DNA from 2 places in the Mycobacterium sp. ZZG genome. Region 2 is predicted to be linked to the other one. Evidence: predicted binding sites of a transcription regulator. Region 2 holds the regulator's gene; the other holds the start of a gene.

Region 1 (5,575 bases), on a different contig from region 2:
CGACTCCGCATCCAACAGCTCACGCTGATCCTCAGAATGCCCCTGCATCCATTAATCATCTCGAGAACCCAGCCACAAACCCCGCCACCACGCCGGATTAATTCAGCAGACTCCTAGCTCCAGGCGGAGGTCACCGTCGCCATGTCGAAATAGTCGCGCCAGGACGCGATCCGGCCGCCGACGATCTCGAACACGCCGGCCACCGGCAGCGGCAGTTCCCGGCCGTCCTTGAAGCGCATCACGTCGATTCGTTCGTTCAACACCAGTCCGCCCGAACAGACCTGACGGTGCACCTGGAAATCGATGCCGTCCACCATGCCGGTGAACTCGGCGATGAACGTCTTGATGGCATCGCGCCCGACCGCCGGATCCATCGGGATATTGTGGTAGACACCGTCTTCGGTGAAGTAGGCGGCCAATTCCTCGGGATCGGGGTCGGCCCACTTGGCGCAGAACTCGGTCACCAGGTCGTTGGGGGTGCGTGTCATCGTGTGATGAAACCCAGCGACGGCGCATAAAGCAACCCCTCTCATGCGGCGGCGTTACGGGCCTTGGTCGTTTTCGGGGAGTAGGTAGCGTTCGGGGTGGTGGTAGCCGTTGATGCGGTGTTGGCCGGCCTCGAGTTCGGGTGGTGGGTGCCATTCGGTCTGGTTCTTGGCGTTTTTGGTGGTGGTCCAGCCGGTGTTCTCGATCATGCGGTTGTGCGGTCCGCAGGCGAAGGTCAGATCGTCGATGTTGGTCTGTCCGTCGTCTTTCCAGCCGGTGACGGCGTGGTGGACCTGGGCCCACGAGCCGGGAACGGTGCAGCCGGGCCGGGTGCAGCCCCGGTCGCGGGCATGCAGGACCAGCCGCTGGGCGGCGTTGGCGAACCGTTTGGCCCGACCCAGATACAGGCTTTGACCGGTGTGCTCGTCAAAGACGTACAGGTAGTGGTGGGCCTGGGCGGCCATCCGGATCAGGTCGGGCATCGGTAGCAATGATCCGCCGCCGGTGACCGCCACCCCGGCCCCCTTTTCCAGCTCCTGCAAGCTGGTCGAGACGATCACCGTCACCGGGAGGCCGTTGTGGCTGCCCAGTTGGCCGGATTCGAGCAGCCTGCGTCCCACGGCCAGCAACGCATCATGGTTGCGTTGGGCCTGGGTGCGGGTATCGCGCCCACCGTCATCGCGGTCGGGCTCAGCGTGCCGATCAGCGCCCGGCGCCGCCCCGGTATCTCCGCCTGATGCCTGCTCGGCGGGTGGCGGGTTGTTACCTGCCGCGGGGTCGTCGGGGAGATTGGCGCCTGGGGCGGCTTCTTTGGCGAAGATCGCCTGCCAGATCGCCAGCGCTTCGGGGCTGAGCACCCCGGAGATCTTGGCCGTGCCGTCGGGACGCTGCTTGCTGATCGTGATGCCACACTTTTCGGCCAACTCCTTGTCGGAGGGTTCGGCGCCGTCCTGGTCGATCATCGTCAACAGCACCCGCGCGGCTTCGGTCAGGTTCTCCGGATCCAATCCCGCCCCGGCCCACGCCAGGTGCCGGTCGGCCTCGGCGCGGGTGCCGACGTCAACCCAGGACGGCAGCTTACGGTGGAACTTCGCGATCACCGCGACATGCTCCTCATCGAGCAACCCTCGAGCCTGGGCGGCGGCGGTGGCCTCCCACAGCGGCGGCAACGGTTGTCCGGTCATGGCTCGGCGCGGCCCCAACGTCTTGGCGCGGGCGAGCCGGCGCGCCGCCTCAGCACCACTGACCCGCAGGGTCGTGGTCAGCATCTCTTTCCAGCTCGCCGCGCCCACCCGGGACGGTTCGGTTTCGTCTGTCAGCCGCGCCAGCACCTTGTGCTCCAGTGCCGGGACCGACCGCAGCACCCTGGTCAACTCGGTCAGCAGGCCAATCAGCTCGCGGTGGGAGAGCTCGTCGGCGGCTTTGGACAGCACGGCGATCTGCTCGACGATCGCCTCCACCGCCTCGGACACCAACTCCATATATCGAACATTAGTTCGAGGGTCCGACAACAAACCCGCCCGCGCACAACGCAAGTGACACACGAAACCACAGTGACCAAAGAAAATTCTGAGGCTCAACTCTGATGCTCATCGGGCCGGCTTCGGCGCCATTGCCGGTGGGTGCTACCAGCCCTCGGTCAGCACCCGATCCAGGGTGTCGACGTAGAAGTCGGCGGCTTCGACGTCGATGCAGAGCGGCGGCTTGGTCTTGAGGATGTTCTGGTGGTCCCCGGTGGGCTGAATCACCACGCCGAGATCGAGCATCCGGTCGCAGATCGCTGCGGTCTCCTCGGTCGCCGGCGCCAGCGACTGCTCATCCCGGATCATCTCGACGCCTAGGTACAGCCCGAACCCATGCACGGTGCCGACGATCGGGTGACGATCGCGCAGCGCCTCCAGCCGGGCTTTGAGGTGTTCGCCGACGCGGCGGGCGTTGTCCTGTAAACCCTCGTCGCGCAACACGTTCAAGACGGTCAGACCGATCGCGCACGACAGCGGACTGCCGCCCGTCGACGAGAAGAAGTAGCCCTGGCTGGAGAACGCGTCGGCGACAGCGCGACTGGTGATCACCGCGCCGAGCGGATACCCGTTGCCGGTCGCCTTGGCCACCGCAACGATGTCGGGCACTGCGTCCTGTTGTTCGAAGCCCCAGAACCAGTTGCCCAGCCGGCCGTAGCCGACCTGCACCTCGTCGGAGATCGCCAGCCCGCCACCGGCCCGCACCGCGGCGTACACCTGCTGCAGGTAACCGTCCGGCAGCGCCATGCCGCCGGCGTTGCCGTATACGCTCTCGCAGATGAACGCCGCCGGCGCGCGCCCCGATGCGATGAGGTCTTCGATCTGAGCCACCGCCTCGTCGGTGTAGCGGAAAGCCTCAGTGCCGCGGAACTTGCCGCGGAAGCTGTTCGGCGATTCCACGGTGTGCACCCAATCCGGCCGGGTCGCAAGCGCATTCGGGTTGTCAGCGGTAGACGTCGACACCGCGTCGGTGCCGAATGTCCAGCCGTGATAGGCCTCGCGGACCGCGACCACGTCGCGACGGCCCGTCGCTGCCGTCGCCAGCCTGATCGCGAGATCGCTGGCCTCCGAACCCGAATTGACCAGGAACACCGTGTCCAGCGGGTCGGGCAGCAGCGCGGCCAGCCGCTCACTGAACTCGACAACAGCCTCGTAGTTGAACCGTGAATTCGTGTTCAGCTTGCGCAACTGGCGGGTGGCGGCATCTGCGATCCGCGGATGTGCGTGGCCCAGGACGGTCACGTTGTTGACCATGTCGAGATAACTACGGCCGGCGGTAGACATCAAATAGTGCCGACGGCCCCGCTCGATCTGCGGCGGTGTGCGGTAGTAGAACTCTTGAACCGGAGCGAAACTCGCGTCCCTGCGGGACAGCAGGTCCGCGGCGGCGCGGCCTGGCAGGGGTGCGAGGCCGAGTAGCGGTCGCGGATCCCGGGAGTGGGCCAGCCACCCCGCAGCGAGCTCGGCGCGCACGAACGCAGGGGCCGCCGGTGCACCGGCCGGGCGCACACTGACCTCGAACCGGTCGCGCGCACGCGAGGTGCCCACGAGCTCCCCGGCGGTGACGGCCCCGGTGGGCCCAGGAGTCACGCCGACCAGTGTCACCTCGAAATCCTTGCCGCGCAACGTGATCGATCCGGTGCTGTCGTGCAGCGCCTCGCCGTCCCACGGTGCTGCGATCGGCGTGTCGGCGGCAGTCCACACGCTGACGCCGGTGGCCACCACCTCCGGGCTGTCCTGGCTCAGTCTCGGCGCCCGGCACAGCATCGCCTCGCCGAAGCGGGTCACCACAACCGCGGCGCCCCGGTCCAGGGCGGCCTGTGCGGCGTCCTCGTCCGTGCCGGGTCGGAGCGATCCAGCCGAGTCGAACGCGTCGTCGTACAGATCCGACGTCGTTGACAGGTCGAGGCTCACGGCCGCCGACCGGTCCACGCCGATGAGCTGCGCCTGGACCGCCACCGGGGGACGCGTCTCGGCCAATCCCAGGTCGGCCTTGATCTGCGCGGTCATCACGTCGACCGGGACGGAGGTGGCCACCTCGAACATGCGACGCTCGCCGTCGGACTGCGCGGTGATGTAGTCGTTGTCCGGGTCGAGCGCTGCCTGCTGTGCTCCGCTCACGATCAGCACCGCGGTCCGCAACACGATCAGCGGCCAGAGCGCGTCGGCCTCGGCCGCCGACAGCGGACGTACGGCGTGGAAGGCCCTGATCGCCGGGAGTACAGAAACAACTTGGGCACCAACATGTCCCAGTACCGACGAGGCGGTGATGGCGAGCTCGGAGACCGCCCAGGTGTGGGACAGGTCGCCGAAGTCGATGACTCCGTCGGGGCGCACACGGGCGCCCTCGCGGGACACCACCACGTTCGCGTCGGTCAGGTCGATGTGGGCGGCCTGGCGCGGCAGCTTCTCATCGAGCGGGGTGATTCGCGCCCACGCCTCCCGCGCCGCTGCCAGCAGCCGGTCCCGCAGCGGCGCGTCGGCGACATGCGAGCTCAGCGTCTCCACCACATCCATGCCGAATCGCAGGTCCCACTGCAGGATCCGGTCCAGTCCGGGATGGGTGAACTGCGCCAGGGCCCGGCTCACGCGCCCGGCGACGTCGCCGAGACCGGCGACCGCCTCCGGGCTCAGGTACCCGGACTGTAGCAACGTCCCGCCCGGCAGGTAGCGCAGCAGCCGCACATACGCGGTGCCGTCTGCCAAATCCTCGACGGCCGTGCACTTCTGCCCGGCCTTGTTCTCCAACGGAACCGACACCCGCAGCGCCGGTTCGGCCTCCGCGATCAGCTGCGCGGCTTCGTCCTGTGCGGCCAGTTCCTCGGCTGTGAACGCCGGATTGGCGATCTTGAGGACGCCCACGATCTGACTGTCGTCGGCGTGGACGGTGAAATTCTTGTCCTGTTGGCTGCCCAGCGACTCCACACGCGCGGTGATGCCGTAGTGCGTGGACAGGATGTCGGCTGCCTGGGCCTCACTCACCTGCGGGGCGGGCAGCTCAGGCTGCTCCAGAAAGTTGAAGCCCCGAGCGCTCATCGGGCCACTCCGCTCTTCGCGCGAGCGCTCATCGGGCCACTCTGCTCTTCGCGCGAGCGCTCATCGCAACACGAACTCGGTGACGACGTCCGAGAACGCGTCGTTGTCGTCCCCGGCCGCGGTGTGTCCGGCACCGGAGAGCTCGACGAACTCGGCACCCGGGACCTTCGCCAGGAAGTCGTGCACCGCTTCCTCGCTCACCACATCGGACAGTTTCCCGCGCACCAGCAGGATCGGGATCGTTAACTCGATCGCCGCCTGCTCGAGCAGCTCGACCCGCACGAACGGGTCCTCGTTCGGCTTGGTCAGAAACGCCGGATCCCAATGCCAGTACCACCGGCCGTTGTGGCGCCGCAGATTCTTCCTGAGCCCTTCGGGGCTGCGGGGTTTCGTCCGGTGCGGCAGATACGCGGCCACCGCGTCGGCGGCCTGCTCCAGTGAGTCGAAGCCGTGAACGTGACTGAACATGAAATCGCGGATGCGGGCGCTGCCTTCCTTCTCGTAGCGCGGCACCACATCGACGAGGATCAACC
Region 2 (13,369 bases):
CCGGCGTATGGACACCGTGACCGCCGTGCGGCCGCTGGCCCTCGTCGGCCCCACCGGTACCGGCAAGTCCGACCTGGCGCTGGCCGTCGCGGCCGCGCTGAGCGCCGACACCGCCGTCGAGGTGGTCAACGCCGACGCGATGCAGCTCTACCGGGGCATGGACATCGGCACCGCCAAGCTCACCCCGGCTGAGCGCTGCGGGGTGCCCCACCACCAGCTCGACGTGCTCGACGTCACCGAGACCGCGACCGTGGCCCGCTACCAGGTCGCCGCCGCCGCCGACGTCGAGGCGATCGCCGCGCGGGGCGCGGTCCCGGTCATCGTCGGCGGTTCGATGCTCTACATCCAGTCGCTGCTGGACCAGTGGTCGTTCCCGGCCACCGACCCGCAGGTGCGGGCCCGCTGGGAGGAGCGTCTCGCCGAGATCGGGGTCGCGGCGCTGCACCGCGAACTGGCCGCGGTCGACGCGGCCGCGGCGGCGTCGATCCTGCCCACCGACGGACGGCGCATCGTGCGGGCGCTGGAGGTCGTGGAACTGACGGGCCGGCCTTTCGCGGCGTCCGCACCGACCATCGGGACGCCGCGCTGGAACACCGTGATCGTCGGATTGGACTGGGAGACGACGGCATTGGACGAGCGCCTGGCGCGGCGCACCGATCTGATGTTCGAGCGGGGGCTGGTCGAGGAGGTCATCACCCTGATCGACCGGGGGCTGCGCGACGGCGTCACCGCCGCGCGGGCCCTGGGGTACGCGCAGGTGCTGGCCGACCTCGACGCCGGAGGTGACGGCAGCGCCGCGCGCGAACCCACGTTCCTGGGTACGCGGCGCTACGTGCGCAGACAGCGCTCATGGTTCCGCCGCGACCACCGCATCGTCTGGCTGGACGGCTCGGGCGCCGGCAACGTCGACGCAGTGCTGCGCGCCTGGCGCGACGTATCCTGACCAGGTGAAGTTCGCCAAGGGCCACGGCACGCAGAACGACTTCGTGCTGCTCCCTGACCTGCCTGCCGAGCTGGCCCTGACCCCGGCCGCGGTCACCGCGCTGTGCGACCGCAGGCAGGGTCTCGGCGCCGACGGGGTGCTGCGCGTGACTACTGCCGGGGCCGCGCATGCGGCCGGGGTGTTCGACCGGCTGCCCGAGGGGGTGGCCGCGGGCGACTGGTACATGGACTACCGCAACGCCGACGGCTCGATCGCCCAGATGTGCGGCAACGGGGTGCGGGTCTTCGCGCACTACCTGCGTGCCAGCGGCCTGGAGTCGCGCGACGAGTTCGTCGTCGGCTCGCTGGCAGGGCCGCGGCCGGTGGTGCTGCACGGCCACACCGAGACCACCGCCGATGTCACCGTCGAGATGGGCAAGGCCAACCGGCTGGGCACCGGCACGGCGATCGTCGGCGGCCGGACTTTCACCGGGCTGGCCGTGGACGTCGGGAATCCACACCTGGCCTGCGTAGACGAGACGCTGACCAGCGCTGAGCTGGCCGCGCTGGATGTCGCCGCACCCGTGGGCTTCGATCCCGCACAGTTCCCGGACGGGGTCAACATCGAGGTGCTCACCGCGCCGGCCGGGGGGACGGTGTCGATGCGGGTGCACGAGCGCGGCGTGGGGGAGACGCGCTCCTGCGGCACCGGCACCGTCGCGGCCGCGGTCGCGGCCCTGGCCCACCGGGGCGATCAGACCGGGTCGCTGACCGTGCGCATCCCCGGTGGCGAGGTGACGGTCACCGTCACCGAGGCGAACAGCTACCTGCGCGGGCCGTCGGTGCTGGTCGCGAACGGTGAGCTGGCCGACCGGTGGTGGGCGGCCCAGCAATGACTCCGGTGCTGACGGGAATTGCCATGCCGGCGGGCACGTTAATTGGGGTGCATGAAAAGTGATGTTCGTGCGAATCTTGATTCGCTTATGACCTATCCCGAATTCCCCAACGACAATCCCAGCGTCGGCGAGCTGGCCCTCGAGGACCGCACCGCGCTGCGGCGGGTGGCCGGGCTGTCCACCGAGCTGACCGACGTCTCCGAGGTCGAATACCGGCAGCTGCGCCTGGAGCGCGTCGTGCTCGTCGGTGTGTGGACCGAGGGCAGCGCCGCCGACGCCGACGCCAGCCTGGCCGAACTGGCCGCCCTGGCCGAAACCGCCGGCTCCGAGGTCCTCGAAGGCCTGATCCAGCGGCGCGACAAACCGGACCCGTCGACCTACATCGGCTCCGGCAAGGCCGCCGAACTGCGCGAGCTCGTGGTGGCCACCGGCGCCGACACCGTGATCTGCGACGGCGAACTGAGCCCCGCGCAGCTCAACGCGCTGGAGAAGGTCGTCAAGGTCAAGGTCATCGACCGCACCGCGCTGATCCTCGATATCTTCGCTCAGCACGCCACCAGCCGGGAAGGCAAGGCGCAGGTGTCGCTGGCGCAGATGGAGTACATGCTGCCGCGCCTGCGAGGCTGGGGTGAGTCGATGTCCCGGCAGGCCGGCGGCCGCGCCGGCGGCGCCGGCGGCGGCGTCGGCACCCGCGGTCCCGGCGAGACCAAGATCGAGACCGATCGACGGCGCATCCGGGAACGAATGTCCAAGCTTCGCCGCGAGATTCGCGAGATGAAACAGGTCCGCGACACCCAGCGCGGGCGCCGGGTGGCCAACGACGTGCCATCGGTGGCCATCGTCGGCTATACCAATGCCGGTAAGTCCAGCCTGCTCAATGCCCTCACCGGTGCCGGTGTGCTGGTCGAGAACGCGCTCTTCGCCACCCTCGAACCCACCACCCGCCGCGGGGAACTCGCCGACGGACGCGAGTTCGTGCTGACCGACACCGTCGGGTTCGTCCGGCATCTGCCGACCCAACTGGTCGAGGCGTTCCGGTCCACGCTGGAAGAGGTCGCCGACGCCGACCTGTTGCTGCACGTCGTGGACGGTTCCGACGTCAACCCGCTGGCACAGATCAACGCGGTGCGGCAGGTGGTCAACGACGTCGTCGCCGAGACCGATGCGCCGGCCCCGCCGGAACTGTTGGTGGTCAACAAGATCGACGCCGCCGAAGGCCTGACCCTGGCGCAGCTGCGCCGGGCGCTGCCGGGCGCGGTGTTCGTGTCCGCCCACACCGGTGACGGTCTGGACCGACTGCAGGCCCGGATGGCCGAGATGATCGCGCCGCGCGACACCGTGGTCGACGTCACAATCCCTTACGACCGCGGCGATCTGGTCAACCGGGTGCACGCCGAGGGGCGCGTCGACGCCGTCGAGCACAGCGAAAGCGGGACCAGGATGAAGGCGCGCGTGCCGATCGCGCTTGCCGCCGGATTGGCCCCGTACGCAACCTACTGACCACCACGAATGCGCTGAGTCGGACGCCGTCGGTTACGATCGTTGCGACGTCGGCTGCGGACCACCGGAGCAGGTGCCCGTTTCACACAGCGCCGACGACCATCTCCACCAGACATTGTTGTGGCGACTTCGCCACGGTGTGCGCACTCCGCCTGACGGTCCCCGTCGCGGCTGCCGGGCACACGCTGCCCGACAACGCCGAAACGACAGGAAGACCTTCACGATGACCATGCAGTCCTTTGCCGATCTCGGCGTGCCCGCGGCCCTGGTGAGCTCGCTGGCCGCCCGCGGTATCGCCGAGCCGTTCCCGATCCAGGCGGCCACGCTGCCCGACTCGCTCTCCGGGCGTGACGTGCTGGGCCGCGGAAAGACCGGCAGCGGAAAGACTCTCGCGTTCTCGCTGCCGCTGGTGGCGCGACTTACCGGCCGCCGCAGCCAGCCCTCGCGCCCGACCGGCCTGGTGCTGGCGCCGACCCGAGAACTGGCCACCCAGATCACCGCCACGCTGGAGCCGCTGGCGGCCGCATCCGGGCTGCGCGTGACCACGATCTACGGTGGTGTCGCGCAGAGCCGCCAGGTCTCCGCGCTGCGCTCCGGCGTCGACATCGTGGTGGCCTGCCCGGGGCGTCTGGAAGATCTGATGCGGCAGAAGCTGATCAGCCTCGATGCGGTCTCGACCACCGTGATCGACGAGGCTGACCACATGGCCGATCTCGGCTTCCTGCCCGGCGTCACCCGCATCCTCGCGGCCACCCCGGCCGGCGGACAGCGGCTGCTGTTCTCGGCCACCCTGGACAACGGCGTCGACAAGCTGGTCCGGCGCTTCCTGGCCGACCCGGTGCTGCACTCGGTCGACGAAGCCGCCGAGGTGCCCGCCCAGATGACCCACCACGTGTTCCATGTCGGCGGCGTGCAGGAGAAGCGGGAGCTGGTGCACCGGCTGGCATCGGGCACCGGCCGGCGAATCCTGTTCATGCGCACCAAGCATCAAGCGCGCAAACTGGCCAAGCAGCTCACCGAGTCCGGCGTGCCGTCGGTGGACCTGCACGGCAATCTGTCCCAGCCGGCCCGCGAGCGCAACCTGGCCGCGTTCTCCAGTGGAGACGCGCGCGTCCTGGTGGCCACCGACATCGCCGCTCGCGGTGTGCATGTCGACGGCGTCGAGCTCGTCGTGCATGTCGACCCGCCGATGGAACACAAGGCCTACCTGCACCGCTCCGGGCGCACCGCACGCGCGGGCAGCGACGGTGACGTGGTCACGGTTGTGCTCCCTGAGCAGCGCAAGGACACCCAGCAACTGCTGCGCCGCGCCGGGATCACGGTGCGTCCGCGCGACGTCGACGCCGACTCGGCAGAGGTGCACGCCCTGGTCGGTGAGATCGCACCGCTGCGGATTCCCGGCCCTGCGCCCGCGGCGAAACCCGCTGCCCGCAAGCAGGAACACCGCGGCGCTGACCCGCGCCGGGGTGGACCGTCGCGTAGCGGTCGCGGGCCGCGGCGGCGCGGGCCGCGCCAGGGCGCTCAGCGCACGGCGAACACCGGCGGCTGATGCGCGCACACCGGCGGAGCTACGCCGGTGTACTTCTCGATCTGCACCAGCACATGCGCCCCCGTGCATCCACGCGCCAGTGCTGAGGTGCCGACGTCCTCGGTGAGCATGTTCGGGTTGCCGTGCACGCACATCGAGTCCGGGTCGGCCGGGTCGGCCGGATCGAACCACGCACCGGTGGACAGTTGCACCACCTGCGGACGGACCCGCTCGTCGAGCACCGCCCCCGCCAGGCAGGCACCGCGGTCGTTGAACACACGCACCACGTCTCCGTCGGTGACGCCGCGCGCCGCGGCGTCTGTCGGGTGCATCCGGACCGGCTCCCGGCCCGCGACTTTCGAGGCCTGGCTGACCGCCCCGCCGTCGAGCTGCCCGTGCAGCCGGCCGGCTGGCTGGTTGGCGAGCAGGTGCAGGGGATACCGCGTGGCACGCGGACTGCCGAGCCACTCGGACGGTTCGAACCATGCCGGATGGCCGATGCAGTCGTCATAGCCGAATCCGTCGATGTCGGCAGAGAAGATCTCGATCCGTCCGCTGGGGGTGGCCAACCGGTGGGCCACCGGGTCGGCGCGGAAGTCGGCGAGCAGGGTCAGTCCGTCTTCGGTGGGCAACCGCAGCCGGCCTGCCCGCCAGAACTCCTCGAACGGGGGGACCTCGAAATTCAATGTCCACGACCACTTCTCGTACAGATGGCGCAGCCACTGCCGCGAGGTGCGGCCCTCGGTGAAGGTCTCCCCGACGCCGAGTCGGTGCGCCAGCGCGGCGAAAGTGTCGTAGTCGTCCCGGGATTGCGCGTAGGGCGCGGTGAGCCTCGGCATGGCCATCAGCACCGGGTCGTTGCGTGAGCCGGAGAAGTCGTCGCGTTCGGCGAACGTCGTTGACGGCACCACGATGTCGGCGTGCTTGGCCATCGGTGTCCAGTACGGTTCGTGCACCACGACGGTGTCCGGCCGGTGGAGCGCGCGACGCAGCCGGGGCAGATTCTGGTGATGGTGGAACGGATTGCCCCCGGCCCAGTAGACCAGTCTGATATCCGGGTAGCGCAGGCGCAGCCCGTTGTAGTCGAACGGTGCGCCGGGGTGGAGCAGCATGTCGCTGACGGCGGCCACCGGGATGAACGTCGTCACCGGATTGACGCCTTGAGGCAGGCGCGGCAGCCCGCAGCGCAGCGGGGCCAGGCCCGGTTCGTTCATCGACCCGTAGCCGTGGCCGAATCCTCCCCCGGGAAGCCCGATCTGGCCCAGCATCGCGGCCAGTGTCAATCCCATCCAGGGCGCCTGCTCACCGTGGCGGGTGCGTTGCAGCGACCAGCTCACCGTCACGATGGTGCGGTTGGCCGCCATCCGGCGGGCCAGAGCGGTCAGGTCGCCGGCGTCCAGCCCGCAGATCGGTGCGGCCCACTGCGGCGATTTCGGTATCCCGTCGTCGGTGCCGAGCAGATAGCGCTCGAACCGGTCGTACCCGGTGCAGTAGGCGGACAGAAACTCGCGGTCGGCCAGGCCCTCGGTGGCCAGCACGTGGGCCAGTGCCAGCATGATCGCGACGTCGGTACCCGGAACCGGTGCGTACCACTGGCATTCGCCGTCGACGTCGTCACGCAACGGCGAGAACGACACGAGGCGCCCGCCGCGGTCCCGGAACCGGTTCAGTGCCTCGCGGGCCGGGTGTTCGGTGGTGCCGCCGTGATTGACGCCGGTGTTCTTCAGCGCTATCCCGCCGAAACACACCAGCAGATCGGTGTGTTCGACGATGACGTCCCACTGGCTGGAGCGCTTGAACAGGTCGTCGTGGGTGCCGACCACGCGGGGCATGATCACCCCCGTCGCTCCCAGGCTGTAGGAGTGGCGTGAAAAGGTGTATCCGCCAATGCAGTTCAGGAATCGATGAACCTGGCTCTGGGCGTGATGAAAGCGCCCGGCGCTGGACCAGCCGTAGGAACCGCCATAGATCGCCTCATTGCTGTGGGTGTCGACGATCCGGCGCAGTTCATCGGCCAGACGCTCGGTGAGCTCCTCCCATGACACCGCGACGAACTCGTCGGCGCCGCGGCGCGAACTCGGACCGGGTCCGTTGTCGAGCCATCCGCGCCGTATCGCCGGGGCGGTGACTCGGGAGGCGTGCCGGATCGAGCCCGGCAGGTTGCCCAGGGCCGGTGAAGGATCGCGGTCACCGGGAAGCGGTGCCACCGATGCGATGTCGCCGTCGGCCACGGTGGCCCGGAATGCTCCCCAATGAGTGAGGCTGGTCTGAGCTGCGGCCACGGCCATGAGTCTAGGCCGCGCCGCGCGGCCAGCAGGTCCGACCAACCATCCGGTTGGATGGGGTACCTTGGCGGCAACTGTCCGCACCGACCCCGACGGAGACGTTGTCATGGGCGCACCCGAAGCCACGCCAGTCATCGCCTACCAGCGCACGCTGTTCGAGCCCGAACACGAAATGTTCAGGGAGTCGTTCCGCACCTTCCTCGAACGGCACGTCGCGCCACAGCACGAGGAGTGGGAGAAGAACAAGCTCGTCGACCGGGACGTGTGGCTGGAGGCGGGCAAGCAGGGCTTCCTCGGTATGGCGGTGCCCGAGGAGTACGGCGGCGGCGGCGTCGACGACTTCCGCTACAACACGATCATCACCGAGGAGATCACCGCGGGCCGCTACAGCGGTCTGGGCTTCAGCCTGCACAACGACGTGGTGGCGCCGTATCTGATCAGACTTGCCACCGAGGAGCAGAAGCAGCGGTGGCTGCCGAAGTTCTGCAGCGGCGAGTTCATCTCTGCCATCGCCATGACCGAACCGGGTACCGGCAGCGATCTGCAGGGCATCAAGACCCGCGCGGTCAAAGACGGTGATCATTACATCCTCAACGGCGCCAAGACGTTCATCACCAACGGAATTCACTCCGATCTGGTCATCGTGGTGGCCCAGACCGACCCGGACAAGGGTGCCCTGGGTTTTTCGCTGCTCGTGGTCGAGCGCGGGATGGAGGGTTTCGAGCGCGGCCGCAAACTCGACAAGATCGGCCTGGATGCACAGGACACCGCGGAGTTGTCGTTCACCGACGTCAAGGTGCCCGCGGAGAACCTGCTCGGCGAGGAGGGGCAGGGCTTCATCTACCTGATGCAGAACCTGCCGCAGGAACGGATCAGCATCGCGATCATGGCGGCCGCCGCGATGGAGGCCGTGCTCGGCGTGACGCTGCAGTACGCCAAGGAGCGCAAGGCATTCGGCAAGCCGATCGGCAGCCAGCAGAACAGCCGTTTCCTCCTTGCCGAGCTTTCCACCGAAGCCACCGTGGTGCGCATGATGGTCGACGAGTTCATCAAGCTGCATCTGGAGGACAAGCTCACCGTCGAGCAGGCCGCGATGGCCAAGTGGTACTCCACCGAGAAGCAGGTCCACCTGATCGACCGCTGCCTGCAGCTGCACGGCGGCTACGGCTACATGCGTGAGTACGACGTGGCCCGCGCGTACCTGGACGCCCGCGTGCAGACGATCTACGGCGGTACCACCGAGATCATGAAGGAGATCATCGGACGCAGTCTGGGCGTCTGACGGGGGCCGGATCGGCGACAGCGCGCAGCTGACGGGCATATTCTTGGCCTGGATTCGGCGAGGTGACTTGGTTATCGACGTCCACTGAAGCAGAGTGAACGCACGCGGTAACTTTCTCAGAATTTTGCGTGGAGCTTGCACGAGGACCAGTCGCCGACCGCGGGGAGGAAGAATGAGCCGGCAGCCGATGCTGCGCCTACGTTTGGTCGGTCGTCTGACGGTCGGGCTGCTGGGGGTCGCCACCGCGCTCCTGCTGGCCCCGTCCGCGGCGGCGCAACCCGAGGCCGAAGCAAACGATGCGATCACCGCGGCCTGGCAGGCCGGCGGTGGCGACACAGGGCCGTTGGGTCCGAAATCGGGTGACGTGTATCCGGCCGGTGACGGCTTCGCTCAGAACTTCGCGGCGGGCAAGATGTTCTTCACCCCGGCCACCGGTGCGCACTTCATGCAGGGTGCCATCCTGGAGAAATACGAGTCGCTGGGTGGGCCTGCCGACAGCGACCTGGGATTCCCGACCATCGACGAAGGCCCGGGTCGCGCACCCGAGAGCCGCAACAGCACGTTCAGTGCGTCGGACAAACCGGTGATCTTCTGGACGCCGGCAACCGGCGCGAGGGTGGTCCGCGGACCGATCAACGCCGCGTGGGACAGGCTCGGCGGTTCCTCCGGCGTGCTCGGCGTGCCCTCCGAGGACGAGACCTACAACGGTTCCGTAGTGAGTCAGAAGTTCACCGGTGGCGAGCTGTCGTATGACTCCAGCGCCAAGAAGTTCACCACGGTGCCGCCCGAGCTGGCCGGCCAGCTCGGCGACCTCGTCATTGCCGACGACCCGGTCGCGGCGATCAACGCCGCACGCCGCGCCGCGGGCGGCGCCCTCGGCCCGCTCGGAGCTGCCGAGGGTGAGCCGTACCAGATCGGCTCCGACGGTATGGGCCAGGACTTCGTCAACGGCAAGATCTTCTACAGCCCGCAGACCGGAGCCAACGTCGTCACCGGCCAGGTGCTGGAGAAGTACGAGAGCGTCGGCGGTCCAGAAGGTGATCTGGGTTTCCCGATCACCAGCGAGCAGAACGGCGGACTGGCGCCGGCGAGTCGCATCAGCGCCTTCGCCGCGGACGACAAGCCGGTGATCTTCTGGACGCCCGACCACGGCGCGGTGATCGTGCGCGGCGCCATGAACGCGGCGTGGAACAAGCTCGGCGGTGCGACCGGGGAGCTTGGCGCGCCGGTCGCCGATCAGACGCAGACCGGTGATGTGATCACCCAGCGGTTCGCCGGTGGCGCGATCTCGTGGGATACCACAACGCAGAAGTTCAGCACCGAACCCGCCGGTCTGGCTCCGCAACTGGTCGGTCTGGAGGTGCCCGGCGCCCAGGCCCCGCAGGCACCGCCGCCGACATCGCAGCCCTCGGAGAACAGCGAGAGCTCCGGGCTGAAGTGGACCTGGTGGTGGCTGCTGGCCATCGTCCCGCTTGTGCTGTTGGCCGCTCTGGTCGGCTTCGCGGTGCTGCGCACCCGTGGTCGTCGCCGCGACGACGACCTGCTCGGCCGTCTGGGCGCCCCGGACGGCCACGCCTATGAGCCGGTACCGTCGGGTGCCGGCGCGCAGGCCCACGAGGACGGCCGGGAGGACGAACTGTTCGGGGACCGGTACGCCCGCGAGGGTCTGGGATCGCTGGGCTCGGCGGCGCCGGCGTCGAGCGAGGATTTCCGGTCGGACGTGCAGGGCTTCTGGGGGGCGCAACCCGGCGAAGATCAGAACGAGCACGGGCCGGCCGCCGACTCCGGCGACGCGCAGGAGGATCCCGACGCCGTCGACACCGCGCCGACACGGGTGCTGACACCCGAGGCCGAAGCACCCTCGCACGATGTGGTCGACGGCGGCCGTGGCGACGCGCACGACATCGTGGCCGAGCAGACAGAGTTGGACGCCGACCGCGAGCCGCTCATCGCGTCGGTCGGTGAGCCGGTCATCGCACCTGCCGACGAACCTGTCAACGTCGCCGCGGCACCACCGGCGCGCGATCCCATGGCCGACACCGGACGTCACGCGCGCATCGACGTCGACGAGCCGCTGCCGCTGGGCACCGCACTGCACATGCCCTTCGACGACCCGGGCGAGATCCCCGAGGGCTATCCGATCAAGGCCGACACCAAATCTGGCCTGTACTGGACGCCGGACAGCGGCGACTATCACGACGCCCCCGTCGAGATCTGGTTCGCCACGGAGGAGATCGCGCTCACGAACGGCTTCGTACGCGGCGAGTAGGCCGTCCGACCGGTCAGACCTTGCGGATGACCGTCACGACCTTGCCGAGCACCACGGCGTCGTTGCCCGGGATCGGGTCGAAGGCTGGATTGTGCGGCATCAGCCAGACCTGACCGCGGGTGCGTTTGAACGTCTTGACGGTGGCTTCGCCGTCGATCATCGCCGCCACGATGTCGCCGTTGTCGGCGACGTTCTGCTGTCTGACCACGACCCAGTCGCCATCGCAGATCGCCGCGTCGATCATGGACTCTCCGACAACCTTGAGCAGGAACAGCGAACCCTCGCCGACCAGCTCACGGGGCAGTGGGAAGACGTCCTCGACGGCCTCCTCGGCCAGGATCGGTCCACCGGCGGCGATGCGGCCGAGCACAGGCACGAACGTGGGTTCGGGTAGCGAATCCGAACCGGCGACGTCCGTCCCGACGACCGGTGTGGCGTTGTCGTCGGCCCCGCGGACGTCGACCGCCCGCGGCCGGTTGGGATCGCGGCGCAGATACCCCTTGCGCTCCAGCGTGCGCAACTGGTGGGCCACCGACGACGTGGACGTCAATCCGACCGCGTCACCGATCTCCCGGATGCTGGGAGGGTAGCCGCGGGTGGTCACGGACGCACGGATGACTTCGAGGATCGTTTGCTGACGCTCGGTCAGACCCGAATCGCGGCCGCGGCCGCCGGTGCTGTCATTGCTGTCGTCGCTCATGTGCCCGAATGTAGCCCGGTCACGGCCGATAATCAAACATGTGTTCGAGGCGTGTCGCATGCCGGCGGCCGAGGCCGGGATCCCGCGGAGGCTCTCCGGTGATGCCCTGGAGGCAACGACCCGGACGTGTCGGTGCCTTCGGTTAGCGTTCGCAACAGTTCGATCACGCGTTCTATTCATCGAACAGATGATCGACTATCGTTCGAACACAAGAGCGAAACACTTCTCGGATCGAAAGGCGAACTGATGACCATTCTCGACGACCGCGCGACATGGAACGAGTTCGAGCGGGCACCGCGCCTGCAGGTGACCGCGGGCCGGGTCCGGCCGGCGCGGCCGGGCCGGCGGTCTCCGTCCCGACGGCCCGGCGCTGCGCCGGTGCGACACCGGGGGACCGGCGTGCTGATGTCGCGTGCGCCGCACCGGCGCCGCCCGGTCACGCCGGCTACCACCGTATTGCTGGCGCTGGTCGCCGGCGCGATCACGCTGTGGCTGGGCCTGGTCGGGCAGTTCGGCAGTCTGGCCGCCGGCACGGCCGAGGTCCCCGGACGGCTCGCCGTGGTGCAGGTGCACAGTGGCGAGTCCCTGCACCAGGTCGCGCAGCGCGTCGCTCCCGGCGTCCCGGTCGCCGACGTGGTCGATCGGATCCGGGAGCTCAACAAACTCGAGTCGGCGGCGTTGGCCGCAGGTCAGACCCTGATCGCACCCGTCGTCTGATCGCACCCGTCGTCTGATCGCAGCCGGGATCTGATCGCCCGTGCTGCCCGAGCTCTGTGAGGACGGGGCCCGATGAGATACACCCCATGGGGTCCGGCCATGAGCCGCCCGTGTTCCACGCAGGTACGCTCAATGGCGTTCGAAGCGATTGACTGTCGGAGCGGCGAAGGAGCGGTGATGCACTGTCCTTTCTGCCGGCACCCCGATTCCCGGGTCGTCGATTCCCGAGAGACCGATGAGGGTCAGGCGATCCGCAGGCGCCGGTCGTGCCCCGAGTGTGGACGCAGGTTCACCACGGTGGAGACGGCGGTACTCGCTGTGGTCAAACGCAGTGGCGTGACCGAGCCGTTCAGTCGCGAGAAGGTCATCCGCGGGGTGCGGCGGTCGTGCCAGGGCCGGCAGGTCGACGACGACGCGCTGAATCATCTTGCTCAGCAGGTGGAGGACGCGGTCCGGGCCACCGGCTCGCCGGAGGTGCCCAGCCATGAGGTGGGCTTGGCGATCCTGGGTCCGCTCCGAGAGCTCGACGAAGTGGCCTACCTGAGATTCGCCTCGGTGTACCGCTCGTTCTCGTCAGCCGAGGATTTCGAGCGCGAGATACAGGCGCTGCGTGCCCATCGGAAGGTCACGGCCCAGAGCTGAGGCGTCACTCCAGTTGGCGCTGTCCATCGTCGACCACCCGGCCGGCGACCTGCACCCAGCCTTCGGGGCTCCATTTCGTCTCGATGATCGACCCCTCGCCCTGGACGATCGTCAGGTCTCGGCTCAGATGCTCGGTGATGCGCACCGCAGCCGCGCCGGTCGCCTCATCCTCGCGAATCCCCAGGTACGGCGCGAACATGCGCGAGCGGATGGTGCCTGCGGCCTCGTCCAGCCACGTCCACAGGTAGTGCTCGGACTCGTCGGCGTAGTCGTCGGGATCGGCGGCCGCGAGCTCTTCGAGCGAGGCCACGTCGTGGATCGAGAACACCGGAGCCCATTGCGCGCGAGCACTAGCCGAGGTCAGGTCGTGGCCGTAGCTGACCTGGACGATCCCTGCCGGTACCTGGAGTGTCTTTATCGGCATGCCGCGGTCTCTCAGCCACCACGACGCACCCACTATCGGATGCCCGGCGAACGGCAATTCGGTGGTGGGGGTGTGGATGTGGGCTTGGGCGCTGTGGGTGCCCTCTCGCGGAAGCGAGACGAAAATCGTTTCGCTGTATCCCAATTCGGTGGCGATGCGTTGCCGGTCGGCCGGGTCCACGGTAGCGGCGTCGACCACACCGAGC

The links. The regulator LexA, encoded in region 2, represses DNA repair genes until DNA is damaged. The targets are predictions, from matches to a motif close to CGAACANNTGTTCG.
Region 1: the regulator LexA is predicted to act here: its motif matches at 1,972-1,985, upstream of ACXMYJ_RS20560 (HNH endonuclease signature motif containing protein).

What each region holds. Positions count from the first base shown of each region.
Region 1 covers NZ_JBTBFV010000042.1:11-5,585, forward strand. The annotation lists gene ACXMYJ_RS20555 (limonene-1,2-epoxide hydrolase family protein) at 114-488, opposite strand; gene ACXMYJ_RS20560 (HNH endonuclease signature motif containing protein) at 543-1,967, opposite strand; gene ACXMYJ_RS20565 (aminotransferase) at 2,112-5,042, opposite strand; gene ACXMYJ_RS20570 (alpha/beta fold hydrolase) at 5,103-5,575, opposite strand, start outside.
Region 2 covers NZ_JBTBFV010000021.1:53,533-66,901, forward strand. The annotation lists gene ACXMYJ_RS14120 (class III extradiol ring-cleavage dioxygenase family protein) at 1-20, shown strand, start outside; gene miaA (tRNA (adenosine(37)-N6)-dimethylallyltransferase MiaA) at 26-943, shown strand; gene dapF (diaminopimelate epimerase) at 948-1,817, shown strand; gene hflX (GTPase HflX) at 1,905-3,317, shown strand; gene ACXMYJ_RS14140 (DEAD/DEAH box helicase) at 3,541-4,866, shown strand; gene ACXMYJ_RS14145 (molybdopterin guanine dinucleotide-containing S/N-oxide reductase) at 4,839-7,133, opposite strand; gene ACXMYJ_RS14150 (acyl-CoA dehydrogenase family protein) at 7,237-8,412, shown strand; gene ACXMYJ_RS14155 (LGFP repeat-containing protein) at 8,585-10,681, shown strand; gene lexA (transcriptional repressor LexA) at 10,695-11,381, opposite strand; gene ACXMYJ_RS14165 (LysM peptidoglycan-binding domain-containing protein) at 11,628-12,098, shown strand; gene nrdR (transcriptional regulator NrdR) at 12,276-12,740, shown strand; gene ACXMYJ_RS14175 (PhzF family phenazine biosynthesis protein) at 12,745-13,369, opposite strand, start outside.